DNA from 2 places in the Alteromonas sp. NFXS44 genome. Region 1 is predicted to be linked to the other one. Evidence: predicted binding sites of a transcription regulator. Region 1 holds the regulator's gene; the other holds the start of a gene.
What was found. The regulator FNR, encoded in region 1, switches genes on or off when oxygen is low (the NO sensors DNR and NnrR bind a similar motif). The targets are predictions, from matches to a motif close to TTGATCTAGATCAA.
Positions count from the first base shown of each region.

Region 2: phbB (acetoacetyl-CoA reductase) is a predicted target of FNR. The motif match lies at 2,035-2,048, and genes of this name have one in related genera.

Region 1 covers NZ_JAGDEA010000007.1:93,036-97,255, reverse strand. Annotated here, with positions in the region: partial or broken gene J3369_RS10655 (tRNA 2-thiocytidine(32) synthetase TtcA) at 1-176, opposite strand, end outside; gene uspE (universal stress protein UspE) at 268-1,188, opposite strand; gene fnr (fumarate/nitrate reduction transcriptional regulator Fnr) at 1,292-2,035, opposite strand; gene J3369_RS10640 (sulfite exporter TauE/SafE family protein) at 2,057-2,725, opposite strand; gene ccoS (cbb3-type cytochrome oxidase assembly protein CcoS) at 2,718-2,909, opposite strand; gene J3369_RS10630 (heavy metal translocating P-type ATPase) at 2,914-4,220, opposite strand, start outside.
Region 2 covers NZ_JAGDEA010000012.1:435,948-440,167, reverse strand. Annotated here, with positions in the region: gene hrpB (ATP-dependent helicase HrpB) at 1-1,817, shown strand, start outside; gene phbB (acetoacetyl-CoA reductase) at 2,140-2,862, shown strand; gene J3369_RS19065 (lytic murein transglycosylase) at 2,928-4,166, opposite strand.

The sequences.
Region 1 (4,220 bases):
TTTCCGCCGGATAAGCACACCATGACCTTGTCGCCGTCTTCAATCATATTGAAGTCTTCGATGGCTTTGCCAACATGTCTGCGCAGTCTTTTCTGCAACTTGTTAAAGTTGTATTTTTGTTTACTTTGCGCACTGTGACTGGCGTTGTCAGATGGCGTAGATGTTACTTGATTCATGGCACTTCAGAACTGGCTGGAAAAATAAAAGTACCATTATACAAAAGCAGACGGAATGCTGCTACACAAGCAGCATTCCGTTATCGCGCATTTACTTAACCGGAGATGTAAACCCGTCAGGTTTAACCGCCAGGACATCGCAATTCAGGTTATCAATAACATGCTCTGCTGTATTGCCCAAAAAGGCGGCTGATATGCCTGTACGTCCCACGGTACCGATGACGACGAGTTCTGCATCCAGCTGTTCAGTCACTTTCGGGATGGCTATATCGGGTAATCCCTCGACAACATGGCAATTTGCTACGCCGATCCCAAATTTAGCGCTGTGGTTTTCCATTTCCTGAACATGATGATTGCGCACAGCATTATGATACGTCTCAGGATTGAAATCGGGGATCTCAATGGCGATATTCAGTGGGGCAGAAGGATAGGCATTAACCAGATGTACCTGACCGCTCAGTAACTCTGCATAATCCTTTGCGATACCGGTCAACTTGTCATTCAGTTGTGCATGTTCTTTGTCTTCTGTACCCACATTGACTGCCGCAACAATATTACCGTTTTCAGGCCAGGCATGGGCTTTGACAAGTAAAACCGGAGCCGGACATTTTCTCAGTAAGTGCCAGTCTGTTGGTGTAAAGAGCACTGATGCAAAATCATCGTGTTTGCGGGTAGCTTTAACGACCAGGTCAACCTGACGGTTAATGGTGTAGCGGGTAATGGCTTCGTAACGTTTATCACTCCACTCAACAGCAACCTTTACATCATAATCATCGTAGCGGGTCAGATTTTTTTCTGCCCAGGCAATGCGGTCTTTGGTTACCGCATCACGCATGGCTTCACGCTCACTGCGGGTGAGCATTGTTGTCATGTCATAAGAAAAGTCGTATACAACAAGCAGTGCGTGTACTTCTGCACCGGTTTTACGGGCAATTTCGATGGCTCTTGAAAGGGCAGGTTGTTCAGGGTTGTCGGCCTGAACGACGGCGAGAATACGTTTGCAGGTGATCATGGCGTCTCTCCTTATTGATGAAGACAATAAATACTGCCTTCATCTTTAGTATAAGACTTACAGCAGGAGAGACCTTGTTTCAGATCAATATTTCAACGGGATCTTAATCCACGCAAAGAGTAGGAATGTCCATAGAGTGCAGCTTTTTATCCATAGCCGCAAAATCCAGAACAGTAATGAGCTTCGCGTCTACTTTGATAATGCCTTCTTTCTGGAAGCGAGTCAGCAAGCGGCTGATCGTTTCTACCGTTAAACCGAGATAATTACCGATTTCGTTGCGGGTCATACTCAGATTGAACTGACGGTGAGAAAAACCCCGTTCTTCAAACCGACCGGACAGATGGGCGATAAAATAAATCAGACGTTCTTCTGCCGTCCGTTTATTCAGCAGCATCATCATTTCGTGATCCTGCTTAATTTCAGCACTCATAAAACGCATGATCTGATGGCGCAATTTCGGGAATTGCTCAGACATTTTTTCAAGAGTGGAATAGGGAAGCTCGCACACCATAGCCGTTTCCAGTGCCTGAGTGTAACTCTGGTGAGTGTCGTCACGTAAACCGTCAAAACCGATAATATCGCCCGGGAAGTGGAAACTGATAATTTGCTCTTCGCCTTCTCTATCGGTGACAAAAGACTTAAATGAACCTGCCCGCACAGCGTACAGAGAGGTAAATTTATCGCCAGCTTCTACCAGGGTGTCGTGTTTATGCAAAGGCTTTTTGCGTTCAATGATGTCATCCAGTGACTCAATCTCAGTTTTGTTGAGGGCCACGGGCAGACACAGATGGCTGAAACTGCAATTCTGGCAGTGTATAGAAAAATCCGAACGTTTTTGCATGCTCACTTTCCGCTGTTTGCGATAATTCTAATGTATATTACTTAAAGCCTGCCACAACAGCAATAATGCGTACAACAGCAAACTCAAAGCAATGATTTGACGTAATACGGGTTGTCTGAAACCTGAGGAAAGCCAGTCTGCACCTGCCCGGACAGCCAGCAACGCCGGTAGCGTTCCTAAACCAAAACCGGCCATGATTACAGCACCGGATATTGCCGTCCCTGAAGCCAGTGCCCATGTCAGGGTGGAATAAACCAGTCCACAGGGCAACCATCCCCAAATCATACCATAGGGAAAGGCGCTAATAGGAGACCTGAAAGGTAAAAACCGTTTCGACAGCGGCTGAATTCTCTGCCAGAGTTTACTGCCGAGGGCTTCAACAGCGGTCAGGCCACGCCACCAGTTACCCAGATAACAGGCCATAGCAATCAGCATAATGCCACTGATGACGGCGAGTACAGGGCCGGTCACCGGTACAGCTTCTTTTGCTATCTGTCCGATACCGCCGGTAACAGCGCCGGCAAGTATGTAGCTGAATATACGACCAAAGTTGTAGCTAAGCGCATAGGGTAAAGGCGATGAGCCTGCCGGCGTGGCGGCAGACAGTGCCAGCGATACGCCGCCGCACATTCCCACACAATGAACGCCTCCGCCCAGCCCGACCAGCAAGGCAGAAAAAAACGACAGATCACTCATTGAGTTTTTTTCGTTCTTCAGCCAGTTTTTTTTCTTCAGGAGATAAATCATCATCGAAAAGAATACTGTAGCCCTGGCGATCCAGGTCTTCAAACTGGTTCGATTTTACTGCCCAAAAAAATACGCCGATGGCAATGGCCACAATGATCACAGCAAGGGGAATCAGGACGTAAATTATACTCATAGCGTTACTTTAACAGTCTCGTCGAATTTGTTACTACCAGAATACTACTCAGGCTCATACCAATCACCGCCATCCACGGCGTCAGGATGCCGGACACTGCAAACGGCAGGATAACCAGATTGTAGCCTATAGCCCATCCCATATTCTGCCTGACTGTCGCTTTTACTCTTCTGGCCATAAAAGTAAGGTGTCCGAGTACAGCCAGCTTATCATTTAATAAAATCACATCCGCGGCACTTTTTGCGATATCCGTGGCATTACCCACGGCAATGCCAACATCAGCGGCAGTCATCACCGGCGCGTCGTTAATACCATCACCCAGCATCATCACATGACGGCCCTGCCGCTGAAGGGCTGTCACGGCGTTTAATTTATCTTCAGGGCTGTTCCCGCCTGTGGCTTTGTCTACGGGTAAATTCGCTGCAATGTCGTCAACATTTTGCTGAATATCGCCACTCAGAATTATCCGCTCCAGTTGCGCTAGTTTGCTCAGGCTGTCTGCGGCATCCGCTTTAATTTTATCTGCTACACGAAAGGCGGCAACGGGCACACCGTTTTCGGTAAGAAACACGTTAGCGGGAAAGGGCGACAGGCCGGCATCAACACCGGTGAAAGAAGCCGAACCGGCTTTATAACTGCGGCCATTGCATTGCGCGCTGATACCCATTCCGGCCACAACGTCAACTTGGCTCAGAATTAATGCCTGATTGTTATCAGAAACAAAGGCAGCGGCAACCGGATGTTCTGAGCGGGACTCTATTGCCCCCATCAAAGCACGGATTTCATTTTCCCGTGCCGGCTCAGCAAACCAGCTGTTTATCTGAGCAAACTTTCCTTCGGTCAGTGTTCCGGTTTTATCCAGCACCAGGGTATCTACGTGGTTGATTTGCTCCAGTGCATCGGCTCTTTTCAATAAAATGCCATGCCGGTTAAGGTTTGCCATTGCGCAGGTGAGGGCAGATGGCGTAGCCAGCCCCAGCGCACAGGGGCAGGTTGCTACCAGTACTGCGATGCTGATCCAAAAGGCATTATCATTACCCTGCCAGTGCCAGTAAGCCCATGAGGATGCAGCCGTAATCAGTACTACGGCGACAAAATAACTGGAAAAACGGTCAGCCATAAGAGCGACCCGGGGCTTTGCAGCCATAGCGGTGGATTGCAGACGGATGATCTGATTTACCAGCGCAAATTTTAACGCCCTGGTTACCGTTATCGTTATCACGCCGGTGCGGTTTACCGTACCCCCGAACACCGCATCGCCAATTTGTTTGCTCACCGGATTAAACTCGCCGGTAAGCATTGATTCATCGG
Region 2 (4,220 bases), on a different contig from region 1:
TTAACAAAGTTGCCACCTTGCTGGAACAGCGGCTGAATGCATCTGAATATGTGGTGCATCCTCTGTATGGCGCGTTGAGTAAACAACGGCAAACTGCCGCTATTTTACCGGATAGCCGGGGAATGAGAAAAATCATTCTTGCTACTAATATTGCCGAAACCAGCCTGACGATTGAAGGCATTAAAGTAGTCATAGATGCCGGTCTTGAAAATGTCGCTAATTACCATCCTCCCACCGGATTTACCCGCCTGAATACGCAGATGATTTCACAGGCATCGGCTATTCAGCGCAAGGGACGGGCAGGGCGCCTGGGGCCAGGGAAAGTGTATCGCATGTGGCCGAAAGAGCAGCATGACAGACTGGCAAAATACCCGCTGCCACAAATTTTGCGTGAAGATATCTCCCCGCTTACTCTGGATGCGCTGGCCTGGGGAACTGAATTGCATAATATGCGCATGTTGACGCCTCCTTCTCAGGCGCAATCTGCAGCAGCATTACACCGCCTGCAACAAGCCGGTGCCGTAGACCGCGATGGTACGTTAACAGCACATGGTCGCGGACTTAACAAATTATCGGTGCACCCGGCTCTGGCAAATATGTTAGTGAAGGCAAAAGAAGCCGGAGCGCAGACGCGCCTGCCTGAACTGGAGGATGTTGCCTGTTATGTGGCGGCTGCCTGTGAAGAGCATTCGGCTTCTGAGCGCCAATTTCACGTATCAGCCTGGCTTGAACAACTGGCAGAACCCCAGTTATCCGGTTTGAAAGCCAGGGCCTCGCGGTTTGCATCTGCACTTGGCATCTCACTGAAAGCAGAGCCCCGAAAGTTAACTGGTGAAGCTGTTGCAGTGTGTCTCGCGCTGGCTTTTCCTGAGCGGGTTGCGAGACGTAAGCAGGGTAGTGATTATAAGCTGGCCAGTGGCCGGGGTGCTGCTCTGCCTGAAGGCATGGTTGAAAGGTCTGACTGGCTGGTGGTTAAGGAAGGGCAGGTTAACGGCTCTGACGTGATCATTCGTCAGGCCGAACCTGTTAATGAAACCCTATTAAGACAGTTATATCCGCAGGCTTTCAAACTTAAAGATACGGTGACGTACAACAGTCAGAAGAAGCAAATGGAAGCGCGCAAAACCGAAGGTTTCCATGAAATAGTGTTTAGCAGTGAACCGGCAGCTAACGTGCCGGCCCGCATTCGCGGTGAGGCCTGGGTATCGTTGCTGAAAGGATTGCCGTTATCCGCGTGGCCTTTCAGTGAAAAAGACTGGCAATGGTGGTACCGGTATCAAATGGCCTGCGGGTGTGACTTACATCAACCGCAAGCTTTCGACAGCCCGCCGGTATGGAAAAAACCTGAGTCACCATTGTCGCTTCTGGACCGTAGTGATATTTCCGCACGATTATCTTCGTTTAAAAGTTGGGAGCAGCTTGCCGGCCTGTCCTGGGCGACACTGCTACACCAGTCACTTCCGTGGAGCCAGCAACATGCCATGGACAATGCTTTGCCACTGAGCATCACCGTGCCTTCCGGTGAAAAAAGGAAACTGGTCTACCGGTCAAACGGCGAAGTCGTGCTTCCGGTCAGACTGCAGGAAATGTTTGGTTGTGCAGATATTTTCACTGTTGCGGACGGTGCAAAAGTCATCACACTTGAGTTGCTGTCTCCGGCGGGAAGACCAGTACAAACGACATCGGATTTGGCAGGCTTCTGGCAGGGTAGTTATCTTGCTGTGCAGAAAGAAATGAAAGGGCGATATCCGAAACACCGGTGGCCTGATAATCCCATGGAAGCTGAAGCCGGACGTTCAATGAAGCCCCGAAAATAAACAGGTGGTTGTTCCTGAACTATTGTACCCGTCTTACAACTTTAATCATGTTTGAACGGTGTATACAACTAATTTACGCGTTGCAATTATTATGCAAGTATTTGTTATTAAAAGAGATCCTCTGACCAGTTAATGGCTAAATACTTGTTCATTTTTTCAACTGCATGATAAGTAAGAAGTTTCTTATTCACTATAGTCATTCATCTAGACACGGGCATTGACCCCGCGCAAAAAGTCCTCAGGTTTCCGTTGTCAACGTCTCATCAAGCATGCTTATATAGAATTGTTGTACAAATATGAGTCAACATTTGAGGGAGACGAAATGAGCAAAGTTGCACTGGTCACAGGTGGCACCCGGGGAATAGGTGAAGCAATTTGTGTAGCGTTGAAAGATGCGGGTTACACTGTTGTGGCAAATTATGGTGGTAACGATGAAGCGGCTAAGGCGTTTACTGAACGCACAGGCATACCTTCATTTAAGTTCGATGTCTCGAATTTTGAGAAAACGAAAGAAGCAATTGACCAAATCGCGACAGATTATGGTCCGGTGGATATTCTAATCAACAATGCCGGGATCACCCGGGACGGCACCATGCACAGAATGAATTTTGAGCAATGGGATGCCGTTATTCAAACTAACCTCGCTTCCTGTTTTAACACGTGTCGCTCAGTGATTGATTCAATGCGCGCCCGTGGTTTTGGTCGCATTGTTAATATCGGTTCGGTTAACGGTCAGGCTGGTCAGTATGGCCAGGTTAACTATGCGGCAGCTAAGTCCGGTATTCATGGTTTTACTAAAGCGCTGGCACTTGAGGGTGCAGGTAAAGGTGTAACCGTAAACGCTATTGCGCCGGGTTATGTTGATACTGACATGGTGCGTGCGGTACCGGAAGAAGTATTGAAGAAGATCATTGCAACAATTCCGGTGGGTCGTTTGGGGAAACCTGAAGACATCGCCCGTAGTGTTATGTTCTTAATAGGCGATGAAGCCGGATTTATTACCGGTTCTACATTGTCCATTAACGGCGGACAGCACATGTACTAAGCTGTACGGTTACAATGTTCACAGAGCACGCCCGTGCTCTGTGAACTGACCGTATCCGGATTCAGCTACTCGCTTTCTTTATTGCCGTCGCTCTCTTTGAGTTCATCCGGCAACACACCAATCGCTTTCATCACATCCAGTCCCGGAAAACCATCAGCAATCAGGTTGCTGGCCAGCTGATATTCGCGGATCCCTGCGCGGGTTGCCGGTCCGATAATACCGTCGGGTTTACCTACATCGTAACCGGAGGCATTAAGCGCTGTTTGCAGTTTCAAAATGTCATCCCTGGTATAAGCCGGTAATTCCGGTAACGCTTTATCAATACCGGCTTCACCGGCAATTTGGTCAGCCAGCTTACCTACGGCGATGGCGTAGAATTCGGAATTGTTCCAACGCATGATGATACGGAAGTTATGGTAGGCAATGAACGCCGGACCGTTATGACCGGCAGGTACAACGACATATCCTTTCTCATCACTGTTACCCAGCGCACTGCCGTCTGCTTTTTTGATCCCGCTTTCGTTCCACTCAGTAATACTGCGCCGGTTTTTATATCCCGTTTCGCGATAATCGAAATTATCCGGTAACTGAATTTCCCTTCCCCAACGGAATCCGGGTTGCCAGCCTAATTGGGACAAGAAGTTAGCCGCTGAAGCGAGGGCATCTTCTTCACTGTCCCACAGATTGATCTGGCCATCGCCGTCGCCGTCAATCGCATAGTTCATATACGCTGAGGGCATAAATTGTGTATGGCCCATGGCGCCTGCCCAGGAACCTACCATTTTGGTCTGATCTAAAGATTCTCTTTCAAGAAGCTTAACCGCAGTGACTAATTCTTTGGAAAAATAGCTGCTACGTCTTTCATCACAGGCAAGAGTCGCCAGTGAATTCAGTACATTCATCTTACCTTTGTAACCACCAAAATTGGTTTCCAGCCCCCAAAATGCCACCAGATAATGGGCGGGCACACCGTATTTATGGCTTAAGCTGCTTAACAGTTCTTTATGTTTAGCGTACATCTCCCGGCCTTTGCCGATGCGCCATGCCGTAACGCGTTTGCTGTAGTAGCCCGGAAAGGTTTGTACAAATTCAGGCTGGCTGCGGTCCAGCGAGATCACGCGGGGCTGATATTGAATGTTGGCGAACACGGCCTTTGCCGTTTCTTCTTTCACGCCCTGTTCTACGGCTTGCTGAGATAACTGTGTTTTACACTGTTCAAAATCTGTATTGGCATAAGCTGAAGAAGTCGCTGTCAGCAGTGACAGTATTGAAAAACCAAGCTTACGCGGCATCCATTTAGACATTGCATATTACCTTTGTTGATGAGGCGTTCATGCTACCTTATCTGAGCCCCCGGG